DNA from 2 places in the Hydrogenophaga sp. PBL-H3 genome. Region 1 is predicted to be linked to the other one. Evidence: predicted binding sites of a transcription regulator. Region 1 holds the regulator's gene; the other holds the start of a gene.

Region 1 (7,137 bases):
CGAGACCTCCGATTCCCCGCGGCCCAGGCCCGGCGCGGGTGGTGCGGCCTTGCCAACGGTGAACGTGCGCGGCTCGCGCGGCGCCATGCGCTGGGCGCGGGCACTGGCGCGGTCTTCCGAGCTTTGCCCCGCCACACCAGCGGCGGCGATGCGCTCGCCGTAGGGCGGGTTGAGCAGCATCACGCCGGGTTTGTTGCTGGGCGGCATGCGCTGCAGTGCATCACCACCGCGCAGCTCGATGGCGTGGGCCACGCCCGCGCGCTCGGCGTTGCGCTGCGCGAAGTCGACCATGCGGAACGACACGTCGCTGCCGAAGACGATGGGTGGATGCCCTTCGGGCCAGTCGCGTTGCTGGCGCTCTGCATCGTCCAGGATGGGTTGCCACACATGCGGCTGGAACGGCAACAGCTTCTCGAACGCGAAGCGGCGCAGAAAACCCGGCGCGATGTTGAGCGCGATCTGCGCGGCCTCGATCACCACCGTGCCGCTGCCGCAGCAGGGGTCGTACAGCGGCACGATGTCGTCCAGCGGCTGGTCGGCGCAGGCGTCCCAGCCGGTGGCGGCGATCATGGCCGCGGCCAGGGTTTCCTTCAGCGGGGCGTCGCCCTTGTCCTCGCGCCAGCCGCGCTTGAACAGCGGCTCACCCGAGGTGTCGATGTACAGGCTCACCGTCTCGGTGGTCAGGTGCACGTAGATGCGCACGTCGGGCCAGGTGGTGTTGACGCTGGGGCGCTCGCCGCGCTTCTCGCGGAAGCGGTCGCAGATCGCGTCTTTCACCTTGAGTGCGGCGAAGTTCAGCGAAGTCAGCGGGCTGTGCTGCGCGGTGATCTCGACCTTGATGGTCTGAGCCGGCGTGAACCAGATCTCCCATGCCACCTCGCTGGCGGCGTGGTACAGGTCTTGTTCAGAGCGGTAGCCACCGTGCCAGAGCTGCACCAGCACGCGCTGCGTGAGGCGGCTGTGCAGGTTCAGGCGCATGGCGTCGCGCCACGAAGCGTTGAGCGCCACACCGCCGCGCGCCTTGTGCGGTGCGTCCACGCCGGTGATGCGCTTCACTTCAGCGGCGAGCATGTCCTCAACGCCGGCGGCGCAGGGCAGGAAAACTTGTAACTGGTTCAAAGCGATTTTCTGAGGTTCGCGGGCGCGATTCGCAGCGCCTCGCGGTACTTCGCCACGGTGCGGCGCGCGCATTCGATGCCCTGTTCGCGCAGCAGATCGGAGAGCTGGTTGTCCGACAGCGGCTTGGCGGCTTCTTCGGCGGCGATGAACTGCTTGAGCAGCGCGCGCACGGCCGTGCTCGACGCGTTGCCACCGGTCTCGGTCCCCAGCGACGAGCCGAAGAAGTACTTGAGCTCGTAGGTGCCGAAGGGCGTGGCCATGTACTTGGCGGTGGTCACGCGGCTGATGGTGGATTCGTGCAGGCCGAGCTCGTCGGCGATCTCACGCAGCACCAGCGGGCGCATGGCGAGTTCGCCGTGCATGAAGAAATTGCGCTGGCGTTCCACGATGGCGCTGGACACGCGCAGGATGGTGTCGAAGCGCTGCTGGATGTTCTTGATGAACCAACGCGCCTCCTGCAGGCGCTGCTGCATGGCGGCGTGGCCGGCCTCGCCGCCGTTGTCGCGTCCACCGCGGTTCTGGCGCATGGCGCTGGCGTACACATCGTGCACGCGCAGGCGGGGCATCACCTCGGGGTTGAGCAGCACCTTGAAGCCGCGGCCAGCGCGCGTGACCAGCACGTCGGGCACGACCACGTTGCGCTCCAGGTCCAGGAAGCGGCGACCCGGCTTGGGTTCCAGCCGCGCAATGAGGCCGAGTGCGGCGCGCACGGTTTCATCGTCCAGGCCGCACAGGTTGCACAGGCGCTTCACATCGCGCTTGGCCACCAACTCCATGGACTGCCCGCAGATGGCCAGGGCCGCGCGCGCCTCGGGCGTGTTGCGCAGTTCCAGGATCTGCAGGCGCAGGCATTCGGCCAGGCTGCGCGCGCCCACACCGGAAGGCTCCATGTGCTGCAGCAGTTGCAGGGCCATGGTCAGGCGCTGCTCCAGCGCCTCGCGTTCTTCCAGACCTTCGTTGGGGTCGTCGGTTTGCACACGTCCCGACAGGGCCTGCCAGGCCGCAGCCAGCTCGGCCAGGCTGTCTTCGATGTAGCCGTCGTCGCTGAGCGATTCGATCAGGAAGTACAGCGCGGCGCGGTCTTCGTCCGAGAGACGCAGGCAGCGCGCCTGGTCATGCAGGTGGTCCTGCAGGCTGATGTGGGCTCGGGCCAGATCGGCAGCGCTCGCGGTGTCGTCGTCGCCCGACGAATTGTTGTTGCGCGCGGGCGCGTCGCCACCCCACTCGCTGTCGTCGGGCGCCATCTCCACCGTGCCGTCGCCCTCCCAGCTCTCTTCCACCGGCGTGGCGCCGTCGAGCTTGCCTTCGATGGCATCGCCTTCGCTGCTGTCGCTGCTCGTGCTGCTGCTCGATTCGGTGCTGGAGAGCATCGGTCCGGGCGCTTCGGGCAGGGCGGCCTCGGCGATCTGCTCGCCCACGCTCACCGGCGCGTCGGTCTGCTCCAGGCCAAACGCTTCGCGCTCGGCCAGGTCTTCGGAGCGTTCGAGGAACGGATTCTCGTCGAGCATTTGCTCGACCTCCTGCGCCATCTCCAGCGTGGAGAGTTGCAGCAGGCGGATGGATTGCTGCAACTGGGGCGTGAGCGCCAGGTGCTGCGAAACCCTGAGTGACAGGCCTTGTTTCATGAAAACGCCAGTGAGCAAACGGCGAGACGATTCGCCGCCGGGCCGCCCCAAGGCGAATCAGCCCCCTCGGGGGGCAGCGAAGTACACGAAGTGACGAGCGTGGGGGTCATCACATCCTGAAATGTTCGCCGAGGTACACGCGGCGCACGTCGGCGTTTTCAACGATCTCGGCCGGCGTGCCGCTGGTGAGCACGTGGCCGTCGTTGATGATGTAGGCGCGGTCGCAGATACCCAAGGTCTCGCGCACGTTGTGGTCGGTGATGAGCACGCCGATGCCGCGCGACTTGAGGAAACCGATGATGCGCTGGATCTCGATCACGGCGATCGGGTCGATGCCGGCGAAGGGCTCGTCGAGCAGGATGAAGCGCGGATTGGTGGCGAGCGCCCGGGCGATCTCGACCCGGCGGCGCTCACCGCCCGACAGGGCAGGCGCGGGCGAGTCGCGCAGGTGGTCCACGTGCAGGTCCTTGAGCAACTCGTCGAGGCGGGCCTCGATGGCGGCCTTGCTCAGCGCCTTGCCGGCCTCGTCCTGCTGCAGTTCCAGCACGGCGCGCACGTTGTCGGCCACGTTGAGCTTGCGAAAGATCGATGCCTCCTGCGGCAGGTAGCCCAGGCCCAGGCGCGCGCGGCGGTGGATGGGCAGGTCCTGGATGGCCTGACCATCGAGCAGGATCGTTCCGGCGTCCGAACGCAGCAGGCCCACCAGCATGTAGAACGAGGTGGTCTTGCCCGCGCCGTTGGGCCCCAGAAGGCCGACGACCTCACCCTTGAAGACCGCGAGCGACACGTCCTTGACCACCTTGCGGCTGCCATAGGCCTTTTGCAGTCCCTGGGCCTCCAGCCGACTGAGATCGGGGGCGGTCGTCGGGCGCTTGCCCGGGCTCAGCGCCTGCGCCGAAGGCATCGCCGTCACTGCTGGCCCTCGCCAAGCTGGTTGCTGGGCCGCAGATTGGCTGGCGGCGCCGGTTTGGGAGCGGGAGTGCCATCCTTGGGCACGGGTGTGAGCATGGCGCGCACGCGGCCGGTGGGGTTGTTGGGGGTGCGGCTGGCCACGCCGCCGTCCACCGTGAAGACGTCGGTGGTGTTGTTGTAGACGATCACGCTGCCGGTGGTTTCGTCGTTGAGCTGGGTGCCCTTGAAGCGCTTGAGCACCGCATCGCCCACGAACCGGACGGAGTCGGCCTGGCTGTCGTATTCGATGCGCTGGGCCGTGCCTTCAATGAATTCGTCCACGCCGTCGCGCTTCTGGCGGAAAAACCCCGGGCTGCCGTTGACGATGCCGAACTGATGGCCCTGGGCATCCTGGCGCACCTCGACCTTGGCGCCCCGGATGACGATGGTGCCCTTGGTGATCACCACGTTGCCCGTGAAGATGCTGGTCTGGCGCGCGTCGTCGTAGCGCAGGGCATCGGCCTCGGCATTGAGTGGCAGGGTGCGGTCGGCTTTTTCGGCTTGTGCTGCGCTGGTCAGCAACAGACCCACCACCAGGCAGGCGCCCGGCCAGTACGACCGGCGGAAGAAGAGGTTGGGCAAGGTGGAGTGCATGGAGTTTTAGGGCACGAAACTTGCATTCATTGTAACGACGGGATGAAGGCTGCAAGGGCCCGAGAACTGCTTTACCCACTCTTTTCTCGCATCCTCTCAGGAATGCCGGGCGCCGGTCGCGCCACGAGCGTTCGCGCCAAAGACAAAGCCCGCCGAAGCGGGCTTTGTCCCTTGAAAGACGCGACTCAGGCCTTGCGGGCCGCTTCGACGATCAGTGCATCGGCCACCACCAGGGTGCGGGGGCCCTGACCATTCACATAAAAGCGCCCGGCCACGCCCAGCGACGGCGTGCCTTCGACGTTGTAGGCCTCCTGCAGCTGGGTGGCCTTGGCCGCCAGTCCCACCGCCGCACCGTTGTAGAACTCGTTGAAACGGGCCATGTCCACCCCGCCCTGCTTGTCGATCCAGGCGGTGATGGCGGGCTGGGTGGTGAGCGGCTGGCGGTCGACGTGGATCGCCTGAAACACCTTGCCGTGCAGCCGGTCCACCAGCTTCATGGCTTCGAGCGTGAAGTACAGGCGCTGCATGGGCACAAAAGCGGCGCTGAAGGCCACCGGCACGCGCCGCACGTTCACGTTGGCCGGTTTCTTTTTGGCCCACTCGTCGAAAGCGGGTTCGAAATTGAAGCAATGGATGCAGCTGTAGGCAAAGAACTCGACCACCTCGACCTGGCTGGCCGGACTCTCCACGGGCGCCGGGCGGCCCAGGCGGATGAAATCGGTGCCTTCCTTGGGCGCCACGCGCTGGGCCAGCGCGGGCGTGAGCGTCAGGCCGCCGGTGGCGGCCAGGGCGGTGGTGCCAGCGGCCAGCAAGGACCGGGAAAAATCGCGACGTTGCATGAAATCAAACTCCTTGATAAGGCTTGCTTGGGGCGGGCATGGCGTTGAAAGTTCCCGGCTGGCCTGCGCAGTGGTTCAGCGTTGCACGCGCACCAGCGCCGCTTCGACACCGTTGGCCTGCAGCTGCTCCTGGGTGAGGTCGGCCATGGCCTTCTGGTTGAACGGGCCCACGCGCACGCGGTACACGGTTCGGCCCGACTGTTCGCGCTCGGTCACATCGGCATTGATGCCCAGCATGGCGAGCTTGGCGCGCTGGGCTTCAGCATCTTCGGGCGAGCGAAACGCGCCGGCCTGCACGAAGTAGGTGAATGGGTCAGCGCCGGGCGCCGGTGCAGCCGCCGCGGTGGCGGGCGCGGCCGCCGGTGGCGTGCCCAGCTTGGACTGGACCAGCTCGCCCAGCGGATCGGTCGCTGGCTTGCTCCCGGCGGCCGGCACCGGGGGCAGGCCCTTGCCGTCGGCCGGCGGCACCACGATGGCGCCAGCAGCCCCGGGTGCGACCGCCGCCGCTGGCGGGGCCGCAGGAGCCGGGGTCGGCGCCGTGGCGGCATCGCCATTGAGCACCTTGTTGGGGTTCCAGCCTTTGTTGCGCTCGGCTTCCAGCGCGTCCTGTCCAGCGTTGCGCGACACATTGCGGTCGACAAACGGGATCGGCACGCGCGTGACGTAGACCGCCACCGCGAGCGCAATGCCCAGCCCCACCAGCAGACCCACCACAAGGCCGATCAGGGTGCCGCCGAGCGAACTGCGGGATTGCACAGGTTTCTTTTTCATTGCGTGTCTTGCCATCACATTTTCTGCGGGGCACTCACGCCCAGCACAGCCAAACCATTGTGCAGCACCTGTGCGGTGGCCGCGACCAGGGCCAGGCGCGCGTTCTTCACCGCCAGGTCGTCCACCAGGATGCGCTCGGCGTCGTAGTAGCTGTGGTAACTGGCGGCGAGCTCGCGCAGGTAGAAGGTCACGTCGTGCGGTGCGAAGTCGCGCGCGGCGTCGCTGAGCATGGCGGGGTACTTGGCCAGCAGCAGCATGAGGGTCTGGGCGGGCGCACTGTCCAGCGCGGAGAGGTCGGCGTCTTTCAAGGTGTTCACATCACCACCCCAGCTGACCAGCACCGAGCAGATGCGCGCGTGCGCGTACTGCACGTAATAGACCGGGTTGTCGTTGTTCTTCTGCACCGCGAGGTCCACGTCGAAGGTGTATTCGGTGTCGGGCTTGCGGCTGAGCAGAAAGAAGCGCACCGCGTCCTTGCTGGTCCATTCGATCAGGTCGCGCAGTGTCACGTAGCTGCCGGCGCGCTTGCTGATCTTGACCTCCTCGCCACCCCTGACCACCCGCACCATGGTGTGCAGCACGTAGTCGGGGTAGCCCTGGGGGATGCCCACGTTGGCCGCCTGCAGGCCGGCGCGCACCCGGGCAATGGTGCCGTGGTGGTCGGTGCCCTGGATGTTGATCACCTTGGTGAAGCCGCGCTCCCACTTGGCGATGTGGTACGCCACGTCGGGCACGAAGTAGGTGAACGAGCCGTCGGACTTGCGCATCACGCGGTCCTTGTCGTCGCCGTAGTCGGTGCTCCTGAGCCACAGCGCGCCGTCCTGCTCGTAGGTCTTGCCGGCCTCGATCAGTTTCTGCACCGTGGATTCGACGCGCCCGCTGGTGTACAGGCTGGACTCCAGGTAGTAGTGGTCGAACTTGACCGCAAAGGCCTGCAAGTCCAGGTCCTGTTCATGGCGCAGGTAGGCCACCGCAAACTGGCGCATGCCATCGAGGTCGTCGATGTCGCCGCTGGCGGTGAACGCGCGGTCGTCGGCTGTGACGGTTTTCTTTGCCAGGAAGTCGGCCGCGATGTCGGCGATGTAGGCGCCGTTGTAGGCGTTATCAGGCCACTGCGGATCACCAGGCTTGAAGCCTTGCGCGCGCAGGTGGGTGGAGGTGCCCAGCGTGGCGATCTGCACACCCGCGTCGTTGTAATAGAACTCGCGGTGCACGCTCCAGCCCTGGGTCTGGAACAG
Region 2 (7,137 bases), on a different replicon from region 1:
CGCGGGTTCTTCCTGCCGGTGCGCGTGCTCTCCCGGTTGTTCCGCCGGCGTTTCCTCGAAGCGCTGCAACAGGCACACCGGGATGCCCGGCTGCAGTTCTTTGGTGAACACGCAACGCTGGCGGACGCTGCCGCGTTCGCCCGCTGGCTGGCACCGCTGCGCCAATGCGAGTGGGTGGTCTACGCCAAGCGCCCGTTCGCCGGACCCCAGGCGGTGCTGGCGTACCTGTCGCGCTACACGCACCGGGTGGCCATCTCCAACAGCCGACTCGTGGCACTTGATGAGCGCGGCGTGACCTTCCGGTGGAAGGACTACCGTGACAAGGGCCGAGTCCAAGGCAAGACACGCCACAAGACGATGACGCTCGATACCGGCGAGTTCATGCGCCGCTTTCTGTTGCACGTGCTGCCTGGTGGCTTCCACCGCATCCGCCACTACGGGCTGCTGGCCAACTGCAACCGAGCAGCCTGCCTGGCCCTCGCACGCCCGCTGCTGCAAGTGCCTCTGCAGGATCCACAGGTTCCGCCACCCTGCGACGATCCGCAGGACACCGTGCGCCCCACCTTCGTCTGCCCGCACTGCGGCCACGCGATGACCATCGTGCTGACCTTCACGCGCGGCGAGACGATCCGTGCGCCACCTCTTCAGGCGCCGCCATGAACGTTCCTCGCTGCCTCGGCAACTCATGTTTGTTGACGCTTCAAACGTCGGCACGGTCAGCTCGTGTTCGGCGCTCCACACGCTCACGTCCGCGCTCGCAAAAGGCCTCGTCGATGACGACGTTGCGCCTCCTTGCCCGTATGAGCCCGGTCGTTGGGAGGCAGCGCGCCATCCAAAAGCACCATCACCGCGCCACCGCACGCATGCAATCGCCATAGCGTGAGCGGGCACCGTCGCGTTCGCCGCGGTTTCCTCCCTCGAGGCTTGTTCAACACCCGCCCTTCATCCTGGCGCATCGTGGTGTGTGAGGCTCGCGGGCAGGTGTCGAACAAACCTAAACGTAAGCAGCCCCTGGAGTGACAACTGTCGGATGCCCACGCCCTTGCGCAGCCCGATGAAGCTGCTCATCTCCGTCGGGTACACTGGTTAGTAACTGCAGATCGCCGAGAACGCGACGATGCTGCCCTGCGGCGCGATCCCGGCCGGCGAGGCGTCGAACGGGGTAGTTGAACAGCCAGGCCTCGCCGGGCTGCAGCGTCTCCGCCTGGAGCGGGTCGCCGCGGTCGTCCATCAGCAGCGAGGGCGCGAAGCTGCGCGGCGTGCCAGCCACGGCCGGCAGCGTGCCGGCGGCGGCCCAGGCGCCGGCCATGCAGGGGGCGTTGTGCATCAGGTCGCGACGCTCGAGATCAGTCCGGACACCCGGTGGCACGGGAATGGACGGTACTTCAGCCATACTCTGGCCGCAACCTGCGCCCCGCCTTCCGGGTGGACCGTGATGCACGGGCCCGCTCGTTTGGGCCCCCATCAGGCTCGAAAGCGCCGCCCGCAGATCAGCCCGCGGCGCGCTTCCGAGCGAGACCCAGCCCCGCCAGGGCGATGCCCAACAGCGCAAGCGATCCCGGTTCGGGCACGCCGTTGACGACAACCTTCTCGAAGTCCATGAACGCCATGTAGTCTTGGGAGTCGCCGTACGCCTTGAAGACCGTGTAATTTGCGCTCCCCAGATAGTCGATGCTGGACGTATTCACGAACCAGGCCGATGTGGCGTTGCCATTGCCCGCATCCAGATAGGGGATCCACATCTCGCAAAAGCCGCCCCGGTCGCAGCTGTTGACCAGTTCGGGCCGGGTGTCGAAGTTGTAGGTGGTGCCGTCCACCACCACATTGTCGACGAGCACCTGGGCGAACACGGCATTCATCGCGACCATCGCGTCGGCCGACGTCGTGAAGTCGAACAGGCTTTGATCGCAGCCGGCAAACATCGACGCGCATGAGTTTCCGAACGTCACGCGGTACTGTTCGCTGTTGATGATCAAGCCGGTAGCACTTTGCAACTTGCCGTTCTGGATCTGGTACACGACATCGGCCTGGGCGGCACCGCCCAGTGCCAGCGCGCAGGACAAGCCAATCTTCAATAATGTCTTCGACACGGAGTGAACCTTTCCGGTAATGAATTGAATCTGAAGCCGATACCGGGCGAGCGACACTGCCACACTTGCGGCCCGTGCACGGTCACCTTGGATCAACAAAGCACAATTTGTGCCGATCCAAATAACATCAACAATAACAATGACTTAACAGGGATTTCTTCGGCGTGACTGACGATCTGTAAGAAAAGTCGACACATTTATTTACATCGCCGGGCCGCGTCGGGACCCGTTGTCCCGACGCGGCCGGTTCAGACGCCGCGGACCGAACGTCGCTTCACGGCCGTTGCCATGGCCCCGGCCTAGTACCAGCCCCGGAAGCGGTTGACCACGCGCACCACCAGCAGCATCACCGGCACCTCGATCTGCACGCCGACCACGGCGCCCGACGACAGGCCGAGCAGCAGCTCGACGATCGGCGCGAAGGCGAGCACCATGATCGTGTCGTTCAGCGCCACCTGGCTGGGCGTGAAGAGTGGATCCGCGTTCGTCGGCCGGCTCCAGAGGAAGACCATCGCCGTGCAGTGCGCGGCGGCCAGCAGGATCAGGCCGGCGACACGGCTGTCGAGTTGGTGCGCCAGCAGGTGGCGCACGAAGAGCCAGCCCAGCAGCGCCATCGAGATGGGCTTGACGGCCCAGTTGACGAACAGCTTGACCCCGATGCCGCGCCAGTGGCGGCGCACCCCATGAAGGTCGCCGAAGTCCACCTTTATCAGCACCGGGATGATCACCACTCAGATCAGCAGGTTGACCTGCGCGATCTCCATCTGCCCGAGCGCCTGTACGGGTCTCACGCGGCCGGCGCTCTCCGACGACGGGTGCAGCTCAACGCCGCCGGTCAGGTGGAGCTCAAGCTCAAGACGCCCTAGCGCGAAGGGACGACGCACCTGGTTATGAGCTCGCTGGGGTTCATGCAGCATGCAGCAGCTGGCCGCGCTGTTGCGGCGGCCGCGGCTGTACAGAGCCGCCCGACCCGAACGACTCCTGATGGCCGATTGCAGAAGTCTAGCCGGCCTCGCACCCGCCTGGCCAACCTACATCGCAACTGGGAGCCGCAGGATCGACGCCTAGCTGCATCAAATTGCGCGTGTCCAAGAGAGCCGATCCGGCTGTCCAGGTCCTAACGCTCCCGCTGTCCACAAGTAGCCGAACTGAGTGTCCAGCAGCGACCGAAATACGCAACTCACACCGCACAAAAGATGAAAGCGAGATTGCGCAGGCCTTGATCACCGTGATGCGGTCCTGCACGAACAGCGAGTCCGAACTGCACATATTGCCAACGGCCTGCGGCGTGAGCCACTTCAAGGCCAAGGGGCTCAAGCACGCCAGCGCGCTCTACAGTCCCCTGGGCATTGCCCTCTCACGCCGCCGGCGCACCATGCGGCTTAACTTCATTCAGCAGTGCCTGGAAGGCGCCATCCACACCGATGGCTCGCTCGATCCCAAAACCCTGCTCAAGCCCGAATTCACGGCCGTGATGATCACCCCCTACTGGCTGGGGGACTACTGCGTGAAGATCATCAACATGGATGAGGTGCTCAAGCGGTTTGACATCGTCCGCCTGCTGGAGCATGAGATCGCGCTGCAGCAAACACTGCCCCTGATCGAAGCGAAGGGCTACCGCGATGTGCACATTGCCCTCCCAGTGCTGCAAGGATCGGCCGCCGAGCTCAACCTGCATGTGGTGATCTCGTGCAATGACCGTGGTGAGTGGCTGACAACGATCCACAGCAACGGCCTGTGGCAGCAGCAGTTTCCCGGGACCAAGGCGGCGCAAGCTGCGGCGGCGTTCGCCCACCTGTGCTATGCCCGTGGCCACCAATGCGTCGTTGACGTTCGCACCGAAGTTCATCTCCAGGCTGTGTATGCCACCGCGATTGCGCGAACCTCTCCCACCAAGTTCGAGATTATCGAAACCTCAGGCAGAAACACGCTGAGCCCGATGGAAAGGGAACACACAGACCCAATGAGCGAGTTGTGCACCATGCTCAGCGCCCAGTACGACTCTCTCACGCTGCAGCGCTCCAACACCGACCCAGACGTGCACAAGGCCATGGTCGGGCTGTTCGAAACCCAGATGGTGGTCTACACCGGCGTCATGTGCTCACGGGTTGGCACGCAGTCGCAGCCGCCCAGCGACCCGGGCCTGCAGGTGTGGATGGAGCGACAGACACGCAGCCCCGGGAGCATCGAATTCTTCTGGCGCTGACCCAGTCTTGGTGATCGTTGACCGGAGAAATACGAACAGAACAGATGCCTCGGAGTGAGTAACTCAAACCAACGCATGGTTTTCGGTCATTTGGCTCGCACCGCTGGGGCTTTGTGGGACCTATCTTTGAATGCTTTCGTGCAGAAGGTCACGCCTCCCAAAAGGCATGCCGCCTGCAGGTTTCCATTTGAAGGCACAGTGGCATGACATCTCCTCACGGCAAGAACCTGCAGTCGCAACCGAACGTACCGGCCGATGAACTCACGGGTCAGATTGACAAGCGCACGCGCGCAGCGCGGATCGAAAGCGGTGGCTACGCTTCACCGGTTTTCGCGACAGCTTCTGAGTTCATTGAACAAAGCCTCTCGCGCCGCGCACATGTCGAGCCAAATGCGCGTTGGAATGCCCCAGGCAGCAGCCTTTTCCCAATGGCAATTCAGGGCTACTGCCTGCAGGCCACCCAGCACCTGCGCCCGCGCCACGCCACCGAACCTGACACCGGCACCCCCGGTCCACACTCACTTCGCCGTGAGATGATCATCTACGGCAACCTGCTCAGCCGACTGGCGCAACTACATGCCCAAGTGCCCGGCCGGCGCACGACTGAGCGACCAGCGCCAGTGATGGGTTTTCTGCTGGTGCCCACCTGGGTCAAAGAGTTCGAGATCCACCAGGTTGATCTGACGCGGGCGATGGACTGGACCGAGGGGCTGCACGACCTCATGTCCAGCTCACTGCGGCAGGTTGTCGAGATGCGCGCCAACTACTGTGGCCCGGCCAACCCATTTGTCGACACGGCCGCCGCTGTGCACCTCGCGTTCGTCGTGCCACACCACAACGGGCAGGGATTGGCCACCACGGTGGTGTGCAGTCTCAACGAAGGGGGCTTGAGCTCCTGCACCGTCGACGGCCAGCCGCTGGGCACGTTGCAAGCCGCGCAGATCGCGCTCAAGTTGAGCTGGATGCTCAGCACTCAAGCGCATGTGCCCTGTGACCCCGCCCGGCTGGAATGCTTCTTCGAAGCCGCGCGCAAGGGCGCAGACCACACAGGCAGCGGCCCAGCCAGCGGGCAGTTGGTCCGCACGCTCACCTACGCAGACCTTCGTCCGATGGCCAGCGACCCCTTCATGGAGATGGCGCTGCAGATACTCGACTTGCACGAGACAGAGGTCATCGCAAGGCTCGTGGCTCGCGAAAAAACGCTGGTCACGCGTCTGGCCAAAGAATCCGGCGTGCGCGCATGGGCGCTGGCCTACTTCCGCCGCCATGGTGTGGACCTCACTCACCTGGCGCGCGTGGCCCGCACCAAGCTAGCCGAAATCAACCCCTCCGCCGCTGGATGAGCACAGACCGCTTTGCAATCCTTGACCGGGGGGATGAGACGTCCACCGAGCAAGGCGAAGTGCATCAGCAACTCGTCTCAGCCCGCATGAGCAGCGCTCCGCGCGGCGATGCACCGCCCGTGTCCATCGGCATGGTGGTTCACCTTTGGCCCAAGCACTTGGGCGCCACAGCCAAGGCCTTGTGCGGGGGCTCCCCTCGGGGGGTGTTCAGCAGCTGGAGCGAGACAGACGACGCTACAGATTGCGCAGCTTGCATGCGCGTGCGTAGCGGTCTCGGCGAAGACATGGCACTGCCGGAGAACCTCACCAGAATGCGCGATCTCCCCTGAACCACAGGCTTGAGCGCTCCCCAGCAGCAGACCAACTGGCTTCGGGTCAGTGGGGCATTGAGCACAAGGACGGCATGCAACAGGGCTCCAACGCATGCGTTTGGGTGCGATGTCCAGGGCTCACCCGGGCGGGCGGGCCTTAGATTCAAAGGCGACATCCAGCACGGATGCCAGAAGCCAAGAAGTCCCACCCATCTGTCCTTCATGCAAGAGATCAACACGACCCTGTTGAGTGAGGTTTTCGAGTGGAGCGCCACGGTGGTGAGTCTGCTCGGCGCAGCCCTGCTGTGTGTGAACACGCGCATCTCGCCCTGGGGCTTCCTGATCTACCTCTTTGCCAACGGGCTGACGATTGTTTTCGCACTTCTCAATGGGCACCACGGCCTGATCGTGCAGCAGATCGGCTTCGCCATCACCAGCTTCGTCGGCGTCTACCGAACCGGGCTGCTCGCCCACCTGCTACGAGCGCCACATCTCGCGCCGCGCGCCGGCGCATCGTCCCTCTCGATCAGGACCAGCAAACGATGACTCCAACCTTCATGCACGTGGACGAAGGCAGTCACGCCATCTTGCTGACCTTCACGTCAGGCGAGCACCGAGCGTTCACCGGCTATCACGGTTGCTTCGTGGATGACGGGGCATTCGTGCTGATGCACGGCAACGATGTTCAGGAGATTTTTGCCGCCGGCGCATGGAAGCACGTTTGCAAGGTGCCGCTCTCCGAGCTGGCCTCTCCGTCCATCAAAAAGGCTGCTCCATGAAGCCCTCAACCCCATTCGCCCGATTTCTGGAACTGGACTCGTTCGCGAAGGCCATGACCACCGTGGTGCCGGCCGCCTACATCCTGGTGGCCACCGGCTACATGTCGCTGGCCGCGCTGAGCGGTGAGGACACGCCCGGACTGAGGGCGGTGACCACTGCCTGCCTGTGGACCCTCATCCCAGGTTCTGCCATGCTGAAGAAAGCGCTGGCGGGGTGGCGTGAAGCCTACCTGGTGCGCAAGGGTGCGGAAAAGTCACCCATCCCCGGCCTGAATCGCGAGCACTGGGCCCTGATCGAGCCCGCGGGCAGCACCAGCAATCTGGAGTTGGGCCAAGTGGTGCAGCGCCGCAACGCCACCTTTGAGGGCTTGCATGTGATCACCCATGGCGAGGCCAGTGAGTCCCGCC

Evidence for each region. Region 1 encodes sigma-54, which starts transcription at its own class of promoters, with help from an activator protein. Its sites were predicted from a motif close to TGGCANGNAANCTGCTTT; they were not measured.
Region 2: a site for sigma-54 is predicted at 2,188-2,205, ahead of F9Z44_RS21450 (PEP-CTERM sorting domain-containing protein). Genes of this name have one in related genera too.

The regions. Positions count from the first base shown of each region.
Region 1 is NZ_CP044972.1:453,212-460,348, reverse strand. Features, by position in the region: gene F9Z44_RS02185 (THUMP domain-containing class I SAM-dependent RNA methyltransferase) at 1-1,119, opposite strand, end outside; gene rpoN (RNA polymerase factor sigma-54) at 1,116-2,744, opposite strand; gene lptB (LPS export ABC transporter ATP-binding protein) at 2,854-3,648, opposite strand; gene lptA (lipopolysaccharide transport periplasmic protein LptA) at 3,654-4,289, opposite strand; gene F9Z44_RS02165 (thiol:disulfide interchange protein DsbA/DsbL) at 4,475-5,128, opposite strand; gene F9Z44_RS02160 (SPOR domain-containing protein) at 5,204-5,899, opposite strand; gene argS (arginine--tRNA ligase) at 5,914-7,137, opposite strand, start outside.
Region 2 is NZ_CP044973.1:177,593-184,729, forward strand. Features, by position in the region: gene F9Z44_RS21440 (IS91 family transposase) at 1-660, shown strand, start outside; gene F9Z44_RS21445 (hypothetical protein) at 995-1,327, opposite strand; gene F9Z44_RS21450 (PEP-CTERM sorting domain-containing protein) at 1,491-2,090, opposite strand; partial or broken gene F9Z44_RS21455 (arsenic resistance protein) at 2,423-3,007, opposite strand; gene F9Z44_RS21460 (hypothetical protein) at 3,322-4,296, shown strand; gene F9Z44_RS21465 (hypothetical protein) at 4,725-5,639, shown strand; gene F9Z44_RS21470 (hypothetical protein) at 6,173-6,496, shown strand; gene F9Z44_RS21475 (hypothetical protein) at 6,508-6,729, shown strand; gene F9Z44_RS21480 (hypothetical protein) at 6,726-7,137, shown strand, end outside.